Regions from separate parts of the Kineococcus rhizosphaerae genome, predicted to be linked through region 4. Evidence: riboswitches for the same ligand, from Rfam matches in the RefSeq annotation. Region 4 holds a riboswitch; each other region holds the start of a gene.
What was found. Region 4 has a riboswitch for S-adenosylmethionine ahead of CLV37_RS18425 (LLM class flavin-dependent oxidoreductase). Riboswitches for the same ligand answer to the same signal wherever they lie in the genome.

Region 1 (4,203 bases), on a different contig from region 4:
ACCGCGGGCGGGTCGGTCTTCGCCAGGGCGACGAGGTCGTACCGCTTGGCCTGCGGGCTGCCCGCGGCGAAGGGGCGCCAGGAGCCGAGGTTCAGCCGGGCGTAGCCGCCGAAGGTGATCGCGGCACCGAACTGCTGCGGGTGCAGCATCGTCACCTCGTTGGCGCACCAGCCCCCCATCGACAGGCCGATGCTCGCCCAGCCGTCCGCGTTCCGGCTGGTCGTCCAGTGGCTCTCGACGTAGGCGGGCACGTCCCGCGCCAGCCACGTCTCCAGCTGCGGTTCGCCCGCCGGGCCGTCGACGCACTCGGTGTCGCGGCCCGCGGGGATCTCCAGGTCGGGGACGACGACGATCGACTCGGCGAGCTGGTGGTCGGCCACGGCCCCGTCGAGGGCTGGCAGGACCTTCATCGCGTCCAGCCACTGCTGGGGGGTGCCGGGCCAGCCGTGGAAGGCCTCCAGGACGGGGTAGCCGCCCGCGGGCGCCTTCACCTTCCCGTAGTCCTTCGGCAGCACGACGAGGACCTGGCCGGTGGTCCCGGACGCCGGGCCGGGGACGTCGACGCTGACCACGCGGCCGTCGTAGCCGTCCAGGGGCCGGGGGTGGACGTCGTCGACGGGGGTCGAGCCCTGCGTCGTCCCGCCGGCGGCGGTGGTCGTGGTCGTGGTCGTCGCGTGCTCGAGGCCCAGCAGGTCCGACCAGGACGAGTACAGGCCGAACTGGCTGTTGACGACGAGGAAGACCGCGACCAGGACGGTCGCGTTGACGCCGACCAGGGACGCCGTGCGGGCCAGCAGGCCCAGGACGCCGCGGCGCGCGAGGCCGCGCCAGAAGACGATGACCGCCACCAGGGCCAGGGCGGCGACGCCGATGGCCACCCCCTGAGTGGTCGTGCTGGACAGGCTCACTGCGACTCCCCCCGAGCCGGACGCGGGCACGAGTGCGTGCCTGCACCGATCATCGATCCGGGCGGGCGCACCGGCGGTCGTTCTCAGGGGATGTTCGGTGAACCTGTGGCGTTCTCCCGGTGCAGGGCGGCCAGCACGGCGGCGGCGATGGCCTCGTGGCCGGCGGTGTCGGGGTGGTCGCCGTCGTCGGCCAGCAGGGCCGTCGGGTCCTGCGCGCCGTCGGGGCCGTGGAAGACGGGCCGCAGGCCCACGACGGTGGCGCGCGGCCCGACGACGGCCGCGAGGCGGTCGTCGAACGCGTCCGTCAGCTCGTCCTGCACCTGCTCCTGCGGGCCCGTGTAGGTCCGGGCGGCCACGTCCCCGTCGAGCCCGACGGCCCAGTAGTCCAGGACGACGACGCGGGCGCCCGTGGGGCCGAGCCGGTCCAGCGTCGCGGTCACCCGGTCCACGGCGTCGTCGACCGCGGTGTCGACCTGGGCGGGCGTGGGCAGCGGGTCGGCGTCGACGAACGGCGCGAGGTCGTTGGCCCCGGTCTCGAGCAGGACGAGGTCGCCGCCGCCGATGGTCGCCAGGCTGTCCTGCGCGGTCTGCGCGGTGTCGGTGGAGGTCGCCCCGTCCTCGGCGAGCTGGTCGAGGGACCAGGCCGGGCCGAGCGCCTGCGCGACGAGGGCGGGGTAGGGGTCGCAGTCGCAGTGGGCGCCGCTGGGCACGGAGTCGCCGAGGGCCACGACCTTCGCCGTGGCCACGCCCTGCGCGGTGGCCGCGCCGGGGACGCCGGGGGGTCCGGCGGCGGCGCGCGGGGAGGTGGGGTCCGCGGGGACGGCGGCGGCGACGCAGCCGAGCAGGAGGACGAAGACGGCTCCGAAGCGTGTCGATCCCCTCACACGGCGCACCGTCCCACCCCCGCCTGTGACGAACCTCTGAACCGCACGTGGTCCCGGGCTCCCCGGGACGCGGTTTGCCCACCCGATCATCCCGTCGTAGGTTCGGCGCAGCCATCCAGAGCGACCGAGAGACCCGGCTCGTCGACGTCGCAGCAACCACCCGCGAGGGCAGGTGCTACCGCCGGGACCGATGGGAGCCCCGTGAGCACCACGCAGTCCTCCGACGTCCTCGTGCGCCCCGGCGCCCGCCTGGCGCGCCGCCGAGCCGCCCTCGGCAGCTTCGTCGGCACCACGATCGAGTGGTACGACTACTACCTCTACGGCACCGCGGCCGCCCTCGTCCTCGGGCCGCTGTTCTTCCCGACCGTCGGCGGCGCGGTCGGCGTCATCGCCGCCTTCGCCACCTACGCCGTCGGGTTCGTGGCCCGCCCGCTCGGCGGCGCCGTCGCCGGCCACCTCGGCGACCGCCTGGGCCGCAAGGTCGTCCTCGTCGCCTCGCTGCTGACCATGGGCGTCTCGACGGCCGCGATCGGCGTGCTGCCCACCCACGCCCAGGTCGGGGTCTGGGCGCCCGTCCTGCTCGTCCTGTGCCGGCTCCTGCAGGGCTTCTCCGCCGGCGGGGAGTGGGGCGGGGCCGTCCTGCTGTCCGTCGAGCACGCCCCGCCCGGGCGCCGCGGGCTGTTCGGGGCGATCCCGCAGATGGGCTCGGCCGCCGGGATGGTGCTGGCCAGCGGCGGGTTCTGGCTGGCCCGCGCCCTGACCAGCGACGACGCCTTCCTGGCCTGGGGCTGGCGCGTCCCCTTCCTGGCCAGCGCCGTCCTCGTCGTCGTCGGCCTGCTGATCCGCCTGAAGGTCACCGACTCCCCGGCCTTCACGGCGTTGCGCGAGGCCGACGCCACGGCCCACCGGCCCGTCGCGGAGGTGCTGCGGCGCAACCGGCGCGGTGTGCTCCTGACCACCGGCATGCGGCTGGGGCAGAACGGCGCGTACGTCCTCTACACCGTCTTCGCCCTCAGCTACCTGACGAACCACGTCCGCTCCGACGGCGCCGACGTCGGCCTGCTCGCCGTCCTCGTGGCCTCGGTGCTGAGCCTGGCCGCGACCCCGCTGTGGGGGCTGCTGTCCGACCGGATCGGCCGCCGGCCCGTCTACCTGTTCGGGGCGGTGCTCACCGCGGTGTTCACCGTCCCCGCCTTCCTGCTGCTCGACACGGGGTCGACGGTCCTGATCGTCGGCGCGGTCGTCATCGCGATCAACCTCGGCCACGACAGCCAGTACGGCGCGCAGGGCGCGTTCTTCGCCGAGCAGTTCGACGACCGCACCCGCTACAGCGGGGCGTCGCTGGGGTACTCGATCGGGGCCGTCCTCGGCGGTGGCCTGACGCCCCTCATCGCCGCCTCGCTGCTGGCGGCCGGGGGCGGACGCCCGTGGCTGGTCGCGGGCTACCTCTCGCTCCTGGCGGTCCTGACGACCGTCTCGGCCGCGCTCACCCGCGAGACCGCGCACGCGCCCCTGGACGCGGGTGCCCGGTGAACCCGTTGCGGCTGAACGCCTTCACGATGGCCTGCGTCGGGCACCAGGCCGCCGGCCTGTGGTCGCGCCCGGAGGACCGCAGCGCCGACTACCGCACGCTGCGGCACTGGACCGACCTCGCCCAGCTCCTCGAGCGCGGCGGGTTCGACGCGCTGTTCCTCGCCGACGTCCTCGGCACCTACGACGTCTACGCCGGCTCGCGCGACGCGGCCGTGCGCGGCGCCGTGCAGGTGCCCGTCAACGACCCGCTGGCCGCGGTCTCGGCCATGGCGGCCGTCACGCGGACCCTCGGCTTCGGGCTGACCGTCACGACGACCTACGAGCAGCCGTACTCGCTGGCCCGGCGGCTGACGACGCTGGACCACCTCACCGACGGCCGCGTCGCGTGGAACGTCGTGACCGGCTACCTCGACTCCGCCGCCAGGAACCTGGGTTTCTCCGCGCAGGTCGCCCACGACGAGCGGTACGACGTCGCCGAGGAGTACCTCGAGGTCTGCTACAAGCTGTGGGAGGGGTCCTGGGAGGACGACGCCGTCGTGCGCGACACCGCGCGCGGCGTCTACGCCGACCCCGCCAAGGTCCACGACATCGACCACCACGGCCGCTACTTCGACGTGCCCGGCGCGTTCCTGTGCGAACCGTCCCCGCAGCGCACGCCCGTGATCTTCCAGGCGGGGTCCTCCCCGCGCGGGCAGGAGTTCGCCGCCCGGCACGCCGAGTGCGTCTTCGTCATCGCGCCCACCGCCGCGATCGCCCGCCGGTCGGTGGACTCGTTGCGCCGCAAGATCTCCGAAGCCGGTCGCGACCCCCGCTCGGTCGCCGTGTACGCCGGCCTGACCGCCGTCGTGCGCAGCACCGACGCCGAGGCGCGGGCCCTG
Region 2 (4,203 bases), on a different contig from region 4:
CCGAACGCGGCCAGCAGGTCGCGGGCGGCGACGTCGGAGGCGTCCAGGACCGCCGCGTTCCGCCCGTCGGGCGCGAGTCCGGGTTCGATCACGTGGTACCCGGTGGCGGCCGCGGCGGCGCCGTCGGCGTGGATCGAGACGGCCAGCGCGGCGCCCGCGTCGTCGGCCAGCGCCGCCCGGGCGTCGACGCACGGACCGACCCCGGTGTCGTCGGTCCGCGTCATGACGACCGTGGTCCCCCGCGCCCGCAGCAGGTCGGCGACGCGGACGGCGACGTCGAAGGCGTAGGCGTGCTCGGGGTAGCCGTCGTCCGTGGACGTCCCCGTGGTGTTGCAGGGCTTCTCGAACCCCCCGGCGGGCACGAGCGCGCCGATCTGCTCCGGGTGCGTCGCGTTGCCGCCGTTGTGCCCGGGGTCGAGGACGACGACCGGGGCGGGCGGGGCCGGGGTGGCCGCGACGGGGGCCGGGTCGGAGGACGGCGGGGATTGCGCGGGAGCGGGGGCCGAGCACGCGGTGAGCAGACCCGCGAGGAGGACGAGGACCGGGACGCACCGCACGCCCTCAGCCAACCACGGGCGGGCGACGGTCTGCACGACCGCGCCCGCCGCGGGCTCAGGCCGGCACGGGCGTGGTGGCCGCGCGCACGGCCTCGTCGAGCTCGGCCCCCAGCTGCAGGTCCTCGCCCGCCGCCAGCCGCGCCTCGAGCTCGCGCACGCGGGGGATGACGAGTTCGCCGAACGCCTCGACCTCCTCCTTGACGTGCAGGAAGGCCAGCAGCAGCAGGTCCACGCCGACGAGGCGGTAGGCCAGGACCCGGCGGGCGACCTCGTCGGGGGTGCCGACCAGGCCGGTGCGGAAACCGTCGTTGTACTGCACGAGGTCGCGGAACTCGCTGTCGGCCCACATGCCCCTGCCGTCCTTCGTGGAGTTCCCCGCCTCGCGCACGGCGGCCCCGAACCCCTCGACCTTGGTGCGGTCGGCCTTGGCGATGATCTCCTCCAGGACCGCCTCGGCCTCGGCGCGGGTCTCGCGCACGAGTGCGAAACCGTTCAGGCCGAACCGGATCGAGCGGCCGTTCAGCGCGGCCTGCGCCGACACCTCGCGCACCCCGGCGGCGGCCCCGGCCAGGGACTTGCCGTTCATGAAGTACCAGTCGGACACGCGCCCCGCCATGGCCTGCGCCGCGGTGGAGTTCCCGCCCTGGAACAGTTCCGGGGCGACCTTCGGCTGCGGGCGGAACGTGATGTCGGAGGCGCTGAAGAACTCTCCGGACTGGCTGTAGCCGTCCTGGCTCCACACCCCGCGCAGCAGCTCGATGAACTCCTCGGACTGCCGGTACCGGTCGTCGTGCTCGTGCCAGGTGACGCCGAGCTGCGTCGCCTCGTCCTTGAACCAGCCGGAGACGACGTTCAGCGCAAGACGGCCGTTCGTCAGTTCCTGCGCGGTGGCGGCGAACTTCGCGAGCACGCCGGGGTGCCAGAAGAACGGGTGGACGGCCGCGATGACCTTCAGCCGCTCGGTCGCGAGCAGCAGCGCGAGGGAGAACGAGGTCGACTCGTGCTGGGCGTCGGCGCCGTAGGAGGCGAGGTAGCGCACCTGCGTCAGGGCGTACTCGAAACCGACGCGCTCGGCGGCGCGGGCCACCTCGACGTTGTAGGCGGGGTCGTGGCTGGTGCGCTGCTCGATCGTGGAGACGACGAGGCCGCCGGAGACATTGGGGACCCAGTAGGCGAACTTGAGCGGCTCGTGCAGGGACATGACGCGGCACTCCTCCATCGGTCCTGGCGGTAGCACCCCCGTGGGGTTGCTGCGGCGTCGTCGAGCCAGGTCTCTCAGCCGCTCTGGATGGGATCGCCGCAGCGTACCCCGTCCCGGACGGCCACCGCGGCCCCTCTTTTCGGTACTCAGTCTCAACATGTTGCCGCACAACGGTTGTCGAACACCCGAACCGCTTGACGTCCTTCGGGCGGACCTGCCATGGTCAGCCCAGGTCATGAGCGCCAGCGTCAAGCCCCGGCTCGCTGGCCGGCAACCCTGATCCGTCGTGGGGTGCTCCGGGTGAGGACCAGGTCCGTGGGAGCCACGGACAAGGACGAGACCCGGAGACCGGTGTGCCGAAGGCCTGTCGACGCTCGCGCTGAGCGTTCCCTGAACCTCCCCTGAAATCTCCGCAGCCGGGCCGTCGCCCGGTCGCTGCCGCACGCCCGTGCCCCCACCACCCGGACGCCGCCCCGGAGGACGACGTGATCGAACTGCGCCACCTCACCAAGACGTACGGCGACGCGCCGCACGTCACCACCGTGCTCGACCGGCTCGACCTGACCGTCCCCGCCGGCAGCATCACCGCCGTCGTCGGCCCCAGCGGCGCCGGCAAGAGCACCCTCGCCCAGTGCGTGACGCTGCTGACGCGGCCCACCTCCGGGTCGGTCGTCGTCGCCGGTCAGGACCTCACCGGCCTCGGCGAGAGCAGGCTGCGCGAGGCCCGGCGCCGCATCGGGACGATCTTCCAGTCCGACGGCCTGCAGACCCGCCGCACGGCCGCGCAGAACGTGGAACTCCCGCTGCGCTACCTCGGCGTGGTCCCCCGCGACCGCAGGAGGCGGGTCGCCGAACTCCTCGACCGCGTCGGGCTGGCCGGGTTCGCCGACCGCTACCCGCACGAACTGTCCGGGGGGCAGCGCCAACGCGTCGGCATCGCCCGCGCCCTGGCGCTGCGGCCCACCGTCCTGCTCGCGGACGAGGCCACGTCGGGCCTGGACCCGCAGGCCACCGCGTCCATCACCGCCCTGCTGCGGGGCCTGCGCGACGACCTGGGCCTGGCCATCCTGTTCATCACCCACGAGATGGACACCATCGTCGACGTCGCCGACACCGTGGCACGTCTGGACCACGGCCGCATCGTCGAGAACGCCCCCCTGCTGGACGTCCTGCGCGACCCGGGGTCGCCCGTGGGGGCGGCGCTGCTGCCCCGGCGGCCGGTCGCCGCGAGCGCCGGCCTCGTCGTGTGGGAGGTCCACTACCGCGGCGACGACGTGCCGGCCGACTGGCTGACGAGCGCGTCCCGGGAACTGGGCCACGACCTCGCCCTGCTGGGCGCGTCGGTCGGCACCGTCGCGGGGAGCACCGTCGGCCACGCCACCCTCGGCGTGCCGCGGGCCCTCGACGCCGCGGCCCTGCGGGCCGCCTTCACCCGCCGCGGGCTGCACGCGCAGGTCGCGCCCACCGCCCGGGAACTGGACCTCGTGTGATCCCCCTCGCCCTGCCCTCGACGTTCGCGGCCGCCTCGAGCCTCGACACCCCGCTGGACCGGATCCCGGCGCTGATCGCCCCCGCGCTCGTCGACACCCTGCTCATGGTGGGGATCGTCATGGCGGTCGTCGTGCTGCTCGGGGTCCCGATCGGCGTCCTCGTGCACAACCTCGCCCCCGGTGGACTGCTGGAGAACCGCGCCGCGCACACGGTGCTCAGCTGGGTCGTCAGCACCGGCCGGTCGCTGCCGTTCCTCGTCCTCATGGCCGCGCTCGTGCCGTTCACCCGCTTCGTCACCGGGACGAACATCGGGATCCGTGCCGCCGTCGTGCCGATGGTCCTGGCGGGGACCGCGTTCTTCAGCCGCATCGTGGAGAACTCGCTGCGCTCGGTGCCGCCGAACCTCGTGGCGGTCGCCCAGGCGTCGGGCGCCTCCCCGCTGCAGGTCATCACGACCGTGCAGCTGTCCGAGGCGGCGCCGTCGATCATCGGCGGCCTGACCATCAACACGATCGCGATGATCGAGTACTCGGCCATCGCCGGGACCATCGGCGCCGGCGGCATCGGGTACGTCGCGGTCACCTACGGGTACCAGCGCTTCGACCACGCCGTCATGCTCGCCACGATCGTCGTCCTCGTCGCGCTCGTCGCGACCGTCCAGCTCGTGGGTGACGCCGTCGCCCGCGCCGCCGACCCCCGCACCCGCCGCCGTCCGGCGCGCACCCGCACCGCCCCCCGCGACACCGTCCAGGAGAAGACCCTTGTCCACTGAAACCCGCCCGACCCCCACCGACGACCACGGGTTCGAGGTCCGCCGGCGCAGGCTCTGGCCGTTCGTCGCCGGCGGTGCCGTCGTCGTCCTCGGCGTCGCCGCCGCCCTGGTCGTCCCCCGCCTCGGTGGCGAGCAGACCGCGAACACCCGGGCCGGGGCGACGCTGTACGTCGCCACGGCCG
Region 3 (4,203 bases), on a different contig from region 4:
GGCGCCGGACCGTCGCGGCCGGCCGCCCCGAGGGGGACGTGCTCATCCTGCCGGGGACGCAGATCGTCGTGGCCGACACCGAGGCCGAGGTCGAGGAGAAGGCCCGCTGGGTCCTCGAGCAGCAGGTCACCCCCGCCACCGCGCTGTCCCTCGTGGGCCAGGTGTGGGGCGAGGACCTGTCCGGCTACGACCCCGACGGTCCGCTGCCGGCGCACGACCCGGTCATCGAGGACATCGACGGGACGCGCGGGGCCCACCGCGCGGGCGCGAACGCGCGGAGCCTGGCGCAGCAGTGGCGGGCGGTCGCCGAGGAGAACAAGTTCTCGCTGCGCGAACTGGTCCTGCACCACTCCTCCGAGCGCGGTTTCGCGGGGACCGCCTCGCAGCTGGCCGACGAACTCACCTTCTGGGTGCGTTCGGGCGCCAGCAACGGTTTCAACATCACGCCGTACCTGGTCCCGAGCGGGCTGGACGACATCGTCGACCAGCTCGTCCCGGCGCTGCAAGACCGCGGCGCCTACCCGATCGAGTACGTCGGGGACACCCTGCGCGAGCACCTCGGCCTGCGGGCGCCCCTCACCCGCCGCTGACCGCGTTACCGGCTGCTCCCCCGCGCCGAAGGCACACCTCGCGCCCTGATCACCAGCAGTTCAGGGCGCGAGGTGTGCCTTCGGCGGGATTCGGGGGCGGTGGGCGTCAGGGGCGGTGCGAGGTCTCGGTGCGCAGGAGCGCGCCGAGGTACGCCGCGATCTCCCCGGGACCCGACCGCGGCGCGACGGCCTCGACGGCGGGGTTGTAGTTCGTGTTCGTGTTGACGTCGTACGTCACCGTGCGCCCGTCGGCGGTCTCCAGGAACTCGATCCCGGCGATCTCGATGCCGGCCCCGCGCAGCAGGTCCTCGTACCGCTTCACGAGCGGGGTGTCCGCGGTGATCTCCTCGCGCAGCGAGAACAACCCTTGCGGCGAGTCGACGACGCACGCCTCGAGCGTCTGCCCGGAGGTCGGGACCTCGCAGGCGTCGGCGGGGCACAGTTCGAAGCTCCCCGCGGAGGTGTCGACGCGCACCGCGTAGACGAAGCGGCCCCCGACGAACTCGGCGCGCGTGATGAACGGCTGGGCCGAGCGCAGGTACTCCTGCAGCAGGGTGATCCCGTCGGCCGGTTCCTCGAAGTCCGGCGAGGCGACGTACGCGTCGAACTCGTCGTGCGTGTCGAAGCGCCGGACGCCCAGGCCCTTGCCACCCTGGTTGTGCTTGGTGATGAACGGCGCCTCGAGCTCACGGGCACGCGTCGACAGGTCGTCGCGGCCGAACACGGCGAGCGTGCGGGGGACGTCGAACCCGTTGCGGCGCAGCAGGGCGTGCTGCGCAACCTTGCTCACTTCGAGCTCCACCACACGGGACCCACCCACGACACGCCGCCCCCACCCCTCCAGCCAGGCGACCACGGCGCGCGTGTACTCCTTGGTGCGGGCGTTGCCCCGGGTGTGCGCGGACGCGCTCAGGCGCGACCAGTAGACGCCCGGGGCCGGTTCAGCGTCCAGGTCGAGGGAACCGTCGGTGAGCAGCACCTCCTGGAACGGGACGCCGGCGGCGCGCAGGGCCGCCTCGAAGGGCGGGAACCACTCCGGGTTCTCGTGGACGACGTGCACGCGGGGTTCGGCGTCGGCGGCGAAGCTCCACCGACGGGTGTCCTCGACGACGGTCATGCGGTTCCTCCGGGGGTTCGGGAGCTCTCGGTCCAGGGTGCCACCCCGGCCAGGGAACCACCTCCCGCGGTGGGTCCGCCCGACAGCCGGCATGGAAGCGCTTCACCACCCGGGACGGTCCGTGCGGGCGGTCCGGCGCTTGGAGAAACCCGCTCCGGTGGGATAGTTTCGAACCGTCCATCCAGAGCGACCGAGAGACCTGGCTCGTCGACGTCGCAGCAACCCCCCGACCCGTCGGGCGAGGGTGCTTCCGCCAGGACCGATGGGAGTCGCGAGATGAGTGCCCGCACCGCACCCGGGAGCCTGCTGGTCCGCCGGCGCCACGTCGACCTGGGTCGTCTGAGCTCGGCGGTCTGTGCGGGGGTCTGACCCCCGTCCGTCGCGGCCCCGCCCGCGGACGTCCCCTGCGCCGGTGTCGGCGCGGACCTCCGGAGCACCCCCTTGTCACGCACTCCCCCGTCCCCATCACCGTCCCGTTCCCTCGGCGTCGTCGGTGCCGGTCCGCGGACCCTCGTCCTCCTGCAGCGTCTCGGCGCCCAGCACGCCGCGGCCGACGACGGGTCCGTCCTCGACGTCCACGTGGTGGACCCGTACGACTCCGGCGCCGGCCGGGTGTGGCGCCAGGCCCAGGACCCGTTGCTGTGGATGAACTCGCGGGCCGCGGACATCAGCGTCCTGCCCGACGAGTCCGTCACCGGCCTGGCCGAACCCGTGCTGCGCGGCCCGTCGCTGGCCGGGTGGGTCCACGAGAACCGCGCCGACCTCGTGCACGACGCGGCCGCCGCCGGTGACGACCTGCTGCGCGAGGAGGTGCTGCGCCACGAACCCGGGTCCTTCACCTCGCGCCGCCTCGCCAGCGGGTACTTCGCCGACGCGTGGGCCCGCACGCTGGCCGGGCTGCCCGCGGGGGTGCGGGTCCACCGGCACGCCCGGACCGTCCTGGACCTGACCGACGACCCCCGCGACGGCCGTCAGGTGCTGCACCTGGCCGGGCAGGAGGAGACCCTGACGGTCGACGCGGTGCTGCTCGTCCAGGGGCACCTCGACGTCCGGCCCGGTCCCCGCGAACGGCGCATCGCGACGTTCGCCCGCACCCACGGCCTGGCCTACGTGCGCCCGGGCTACACCGGCGACCAGGACCTCGACGTCCTGCGCCCGGGCTCGGACGTCGTCGTGGTCGGCATGGGCCTGGCCTTCGTCGACCTCGTGGTGCGCCTGACCGAGGGCCGCGGCGGGCGGTTCACGGAACGCCCGGACGGCTCCCTGGACTACCACCCCAGCGGCCGGGAACCGCGGCTGCACGTCGGCTCGCGACGCGGCGTCCCGTACCGCTCGAAGATCGGTTACGAGACCCCGAAGGACCTCGGGCTGCCGCGCCACTACTCGGCGCAGACCGTCGCGGACCTGCACGGGGACGCCCCGCTGGACCTGCGGGCGGACCTGTGGCCGCTGATCGTCAAGGAACTGGCCGGGGCCCACTACCGCGAGCTGTTCCGCAGCCACCCCGGACGCACCGCGCTGGCCGCGGCCGAGTTCGACGCCCGGTTCTCCCGCGCGGCCTGGGGCTCGGCCGAGGTCGACGACCTCGTCGAACGCTCCGTCCCCGACCCCGCCGACCGCTTCGACGCCGCCGAGCTGGACCGGCCGCTGGACGGGTGGTGGGGGACGTCCGGGGACGAGGTCCACGAGCGCGTCCTGCAGCACCTCGAGGACGACCGGACCCGGCGGGCCGATGCGCGCCACTCCCCCGACGCCGCGGTCGTCGCGGCCCTGCTGTCCGCCTACGTCGTGACCGCCGGTCTGCACGCCGCCGGGCGGCTCAACGCCCGGTCCTCGGCCCTGGACGTCGACGGCTGGTGGCACGGGTTCTTCAGCTACGTCGCCAGCGGGCCGCCGCCGCAGCGGTTGCGGCAGCTGTCCGCCCTGGCCCGCGCCGGACTGCTGCGGTTCCTCGGGGCCGGGCTGAACGTCGTCGCCGACCCCGGGGCGGGCTCGTTCACCGCCAGCTCGGACAGCGGGCCCCACGAGGTGCGGGCGCAGGGCCTCGTCGAGGCGCGGTTGCCCGTCCCGGACCTGGAGCGCACCTCTGACGTGCTGCTGACGCGGCTGCGCGAACGCGGCGACGTGCGGGCCCACCAGGTCCTCGACGGTGAGACCCGGCTGTCGAACGGCCGGCTCGTCGTGGACGGCCGGGGCCGGCTGGTCCGCGACGACGGGTCCCCGCACCCGCGCCGCTTCGCCACGGGGGCCTGGGTCTCGGGCGAGGGCGCCGCCGCGGCGTTCGCCCGGCCGGGCACGAACGCCGAGCTCTTCCGGCGGGCCGACCGGCTCGCCGCGGACCTGCTGCGGGCCGGGACCTCTGCGCCCCCCACGCCCCGCTCCGTGCCCACCGCCCTGTCCGAACTCCCAGGAGACCGTCGATGAGCGAGACGACTCGCACCGGCACCGCCCCCAGCCGCTCGCTGGCGACCGAGGAACCCGCGGGGGCTGTCAAGG
Region 4 (4,203 bases):
GCGTCCTGGGCGCCCCGCGAGAACGCTCCAGGACGCTCGAGGTCGACCCGCGACACGCCGACCTTGATTCCCGGCGGTTGCGCGTGGCAATCTCCCCTCAGGTCATGAGTGCCAGCGACAAGCCCCGGCTCGCTGGCCGGCAACCCTCCTCCGCGGTGGGGTGCCCCGGGTGACGACCTGGCCGGTCCCGAGGTGGGCCCGGCAAGCGCGGACCTCGCCGGGGTGATCCCGGTCCTCCCGGCAGGGTCCACTTCCCGAGGAGACCTCGTGTCGACGAGCACCCTGTCCCCCAGCCGTCCCGCCCCTCGTGCGGCCTGTCGCCCGGTGGCCCCGCTGCTGCCGGTCGTGGGCGCCGACACCGTGGTGCCGCTGGCCACGGGCGGGACCGCCACCTACGCCAACCTCGACAACGCCGCCAGCGCGCCGGCCCTCAGCGCGGTGGCGGCCCGCGTCGCGCAGGTGCTGCCGCACTACGCCAGCGTCCACCGCGGCGCCGGGTACCTGTCCCGGGTCTCCACGGCGCTGTTCGAGCAGGCCCGCGAGCAGGTCGGGCGGTTCCTCGGCGCCCGGGCCGACGACGTCGTGGTCTTCACCCGCAGCACGACCGACGCGCTGGACCTGCTCTCCCGCGCCGTCCCCGCCGGTGCCCGGGTGCTCGTCGCGGACGTCGAGCACCACGCGAACCTGCTGCCCTGGCAGCGCTCGGCGGCCACCACGGTGGTGCGCGGCGGTGCCGACGCCGAGGAGACCGCTGCCCTGCTGGAGGCCGAGCTGGCCACCGGGCAGTACGCGCTGCTCGCCGTCGCGGGCGCCTCCAACGTCACCGGCGAGGTGCTGCCGCTGCGCCGGCTGGCCCGCGCCGCGCACGCGGCCGGGGCCCGCATCGCCGTCGACGGCGCCCAGCTGCTGCCGCACCGGCGCGTGGACGTCGGCCGCGACGAGATCGACTGGATCGCCCTGTCCGGGCACAAGCTGTACGCGCCGTTCGGCGCCGGCGCCCTCGTCGGCCGCCGCGACTGGCTCGACGCGGCCGAGCCGTACCTGGCCGGCGGCGGCGCGACGCTCGACGTCAGCCACGACGCGGTGCGCTGGGCCTCCGGCCCGGACCGGCACGAGGCCGGGTCGCCGAACGTGATCGGCGCCGTCGCCCTGGCCCAGGCCTGCGCGACGCTCGCCGCCCTGCCGGACGGTGCGCTGGAACGTCACGAGGGCGCGCTGCGCGCCCAGCTCGTCGACGGGCTCAGCGCCCTGCCGGGCGTCGAGGTCGTCCGGGCGCACCCGGCCGACGCCGTGGGGGTCGTGACGTTCACCGTCGCGGGCCGCTCGGTCTCCGAGGTCGCGGCGTACCTGTCGGCGGAGCACGGGATCGGCGTGCGCGACGGGCGCTTCTGCGCGCACCGGTTCGCGAACTCCCTCGGCCTGGTCGCGGGCGGGCTGCGCGCCTCGACGGGGGTCGGGACCGGCTCGGCCGACGTCGAACGGCTGGTGGCCGCGGTGGAGCGGTTCGTGACCACGGGCCCCGAGCTCGAGTACGGCCTGGTGGACGGTCACTGGGGTCCGCTCACCGACGCCCGGCCCGCCCCCGAGACGTTCCTCGACCCGGTGACGGAACTCGGGTAAACTCACCGGCGAAGGTCACGAGAACCAGCGACAAGCCCTGGCTAGCTGGTCGGCAACCCTCCCCCGCGGTGGGGTGCTCCAGGTGACGACCCGGCCGGAGGAAGACCTCCGGCAAGCGCGATGACCCGCCGGACGCCTGCGTGTCGTCAAGACAGCAGGAGGAGAACCGTGTCCGAACTCCACCTCTCCGTGGCCCTGGAGTCCACCGGGTGGCACCCCGCGTCCTGGCGCGAACCCGGCGCCCGCGCCGACGAGCTGTTCACCGCCGCGTTCTGGCGCGACACCGTCCGCGAGGCCGAACGCGGGCTGTTCGACCTCGTGACCATCGAGGATTCCTTCAGCCTGCAGGGCAGCCACTTCGGGCTACCCGACGACCGCACCGACCGGGTCGCCGGCCGCCTGGACGCGCTGCTCGTCGCGGCCCGGCTGGCGCTGGTCACGCAGGCCGTCGGTCTGGTCCCCACCGTCACGACGACCCACACCGAACCGTTCCACGTGTCCAAGGCGCTCGCGACGCTCGACCACGTCAGTTCCGGCCGCGGCGGCTGGCGGGCCCAGATCGCCCCCCGCGCCCACGAGGCCGAACTCTTCGGACGGCGGTCGATCCCCGTGGTCTCCCGCGAGACGTTGCAGGACCCCGAGGTCGCCGCGGCGGTCGAGGACCTGTTCGCCGAGGGCCGCGCCGTCGTCGACACCGTGCGGGCGCTCTGGGACTCCTGGGAGGACGACGCGGAGATCCGCGACGTCGCCTCGGGACGCTTCGTCGACCGCACCAAGCTGCACCGGGTCGCGGTCGAGACCCCCTGGTTCTCGGTCCTCGGCCCCTCGATCACGCCCCGTCCCCCGCAGGGACAGCCCGTGGTGACCGCACTGGCGCACGCGCGGACCGCGTACGAGTTCGCCGCCGCGAGCGCGGACGTCGTGTTCGTGACGCCGCACGAGGCGGCGAACGCCCGCGAGATCGTCGCCGAGGTGCGTGCCGCGGAGGCCGCCGTCGGCCGGACGGGAACCCCGCTGCAGGTCCACGCCGACCTCGTGGTCGCCCTCGGCCCCGACGCCGCGGCCGCCCGCAACCGCCTGGACCGGCTCGACACCGTCGACGGTGAGGCGTTCGGCTCCGACGCGCTCGTCGTGGCCGACTCCCCCGCGGGCCTGGTCGAGCGTCTGCTGCTGTGGCGCGAGGCGGGGATCGAGGGGTTCCGGTTCCGTCCGGCGGTGAACGCCACCGACCTGCCCGCGCTCGTCGACGAGGTCGTGCCGCTGCTGCAGTCCGCCGGGGTGTTCCGCCGGGAGTACACCGGCACCACCCTGCGCGACCACCTGGGGCTGGCCAGGCCCGTCAACCGCTACGCCGCAGTCTGAGGAGGACCCGATGAGCATCCCCGACGGCAAGCCCCGCAAGCAGATCGTCCTCGGCGCCCACCTGCCCGGCGTCAACCACCACACCGTCTGGCAGGACCCGGCCGCGGGCAGCCAGATCGACGTGCGGAGCTTCGCCCACCTGGCCCGCACCGCCGAACGGGGTTTCTTCGACCTGTTCTTCCTGGCCGAGGGCCTGCGGCTGCGCGAGCACGCGGGCGAGATCTACGAGAACGACGTCGTGGGCCGGCCGGACACCTTCACGGTGCTGGCCGCCCTGGCCGGGGTCACCGACCACCTGGGCCTGGCCGGGACCATCAACACCACGTTCAACGAGCCCTACGAACTGGCCCGCGAGTTCGCCTCCCTCGACCACCTCTCCGGCGGCCGCGCCGCGTGGAACGTCGTCACCAGCTTCGACGCGTTCACGGGCGCGAACTTCCGGCGCGGCGGCTACCTCGACCGCTCGCAGCGCTACGAGCGGGCCGAGGAGGTGCTCCTCGCCGTCCGCGCCCTGCGGGACTCCTGGGGCCCGGGCGACGTCCTGGCCGACAGCGCCACCGGGCAGTTCCTGGCCCGGCACGGCGTGGGGGCCTTCGAGCTGCACACGAACCAGTTCGACGTCCGCGGCCGGTTCAACGTCCCCCGTCCGCCGCAGGGCCACCCGCTGATCATCCAGGCCGGCGTGTCCGACCAGGGCCGGGAGTTCGCCTCCGCCAACGCCGACGCGATCTTCTCCCCCTTCCGGCGCACCGACGACGCCGTCCCGTTCTACCGCGACGTCAAGGCGCGGGCGGTGCGTCACGGGCGCCTGGCGAGCGACGTCAAGATCCTGCCCTCGGCCGGTGTCGTCCTCGGCGACAGCGCCGCCGACGCCGCCGAGAAGGCGCGCGAGCTCACCCACCAGCAGGTCAGCCCCGCCACCGCCCTCGCGCTGGCCGAGCAGGTCTGGAACCGCGACCTGTCGCAGCTGGACCCCGAGGGTCCGCTGCCGGAGTTCGACGCCGACACCACCGCGCCGCCGCGCTGGAGGGGCCGGGCGATCCACGACCCCGACCTGAACGCGGTCGTGGCGCGCTGGCGCGAGATCGCCGCGCGCGGGGGGCTGAACCTGCGCGAGACCGTCATCGAGGTCACCGCCCGCGCGACGTTCGTGGGCACGCCCACCACGGTCGCCGACCAGCTCGACGACTTCGTCCAGAACGACGGCTCCGATGGTTTCAT

Region 1: linked by a shared signal. The riboswitch ahead of CLV37_RS09750 (MFS transporter) and the one ahead of CLV37_RS18425 (LLM class flavin-dependent oxidoreductase) in region 4 are both predicted to bind S-adenosylmethionine.
Region 2: linked by a shared signal. The riboswitch ahead of sfnG (dimethylsulfone monooxygenase SfnG) and the one ahead of CLV37_RS18425 (LLM class flavin-dependent oxidoreductase) in region 4 are both predicted to bind S-adenosylmethionine.
Region 3: linked by a shared signal. The riboswitch ahead of CLV37_RS22190 (FAD/NAD(P)-binding protein) and the one ahead of CLV37_RS18425 (LLM class flavin-dependent oxidoreductase) in region 4 are both predicted to bind S-adenosylmethionine.

The regions. Positions count from the first base shown of each region.
Region 1 is NZ_PVZF01000004.1:116,477-120,679, reverse strand. Features, by position in the region: gene CLV37_RS27485 (alpha/beta hydrolase) at 1-908, opposite strand, end outside; gene CLV37_RS27480 (SGNH/GDSL hydrolase family protein) at 992-1,792, opposite strand; SAM riboswitch class I at 1,901-1,989, shown strand; gene CLV37_RS09750 (MFS transporter) at 1,994-3,325, shown strand; gene CLV37_RS09745 (LLM class flavin-dependent oxidoreductase) at 3,322-4,203, shown strand, end outside.
Region 2 is NZ_PVZF01000008.1:75,373-79,575, reverse strand. Features, by position in the region: gene CLV37_RS16010 (N-acetylmuramoyl-L-alanine amidase) at 1-557, opposite strand, end outside; gene sfnG (dimethylsulfone monooxygenase SfnG) at 613-1,758, opposite strand; SAM riboswitch class I at 1,770-1,852, opposite strand; SAM riboswitch class IV at 1,990-2,099, shown strand; gene CLV37_RS16000 (methionine ABC transporter ATP-binding protein) at 2,244-3,248, shown strand; gene CLV37_RS15995 (methionine ABC transporter permease) at 3,245-4,021, shown strand; gene CLV37_RS15990 (MetQ/NlpA family ABC transporter substrate-binding protein) at 4,011-4,203, shown strand, end outside.
Region 3 is NZ_PVZF01000014.1:3,460-7,662, forward strand. Features, by position in the region: gene CLV37_RS22180 (NtaA/DmoA family FMN-dependent monooxygenase) at 1-590, shown strand, start outside; gene CLV37_RS22185 (ATP-grasp domain-containing protein) at 697-1,707, opposite strand; SAM riboswitch class I at 1,882-1,976, shown strand; gene CLV37_RS22190 (FAD/NAD(P)-binding protein) at 2,149-4,131, shown strand; gene CLV37_RS22195 (amino acid ABC transporter permease) at 4,128-4,203, shown strand, end outside.
Region 4 is NZ_PVZF01000009.1:280,614-284,816, forward strand. Features, by position in the region: SAM riboswitch class IV at 101-214, shown strand; gene CLV37_RS18420 (aminotransferase class V-fold PLP-dependent enzyme) at 268-1,620, shown strand; SAM riboswitch class IV at 1,634-1,744, shown strand; gene CLV37_RS18425 (LLM class flavin-dependent oxidoreductase) at 1,741-2,982, shown strand; gene CLV37_RS18430 (NtaA/DmoA family FMN-dependent monooxygenase) at 2,993-4,203, shown strand, end outside.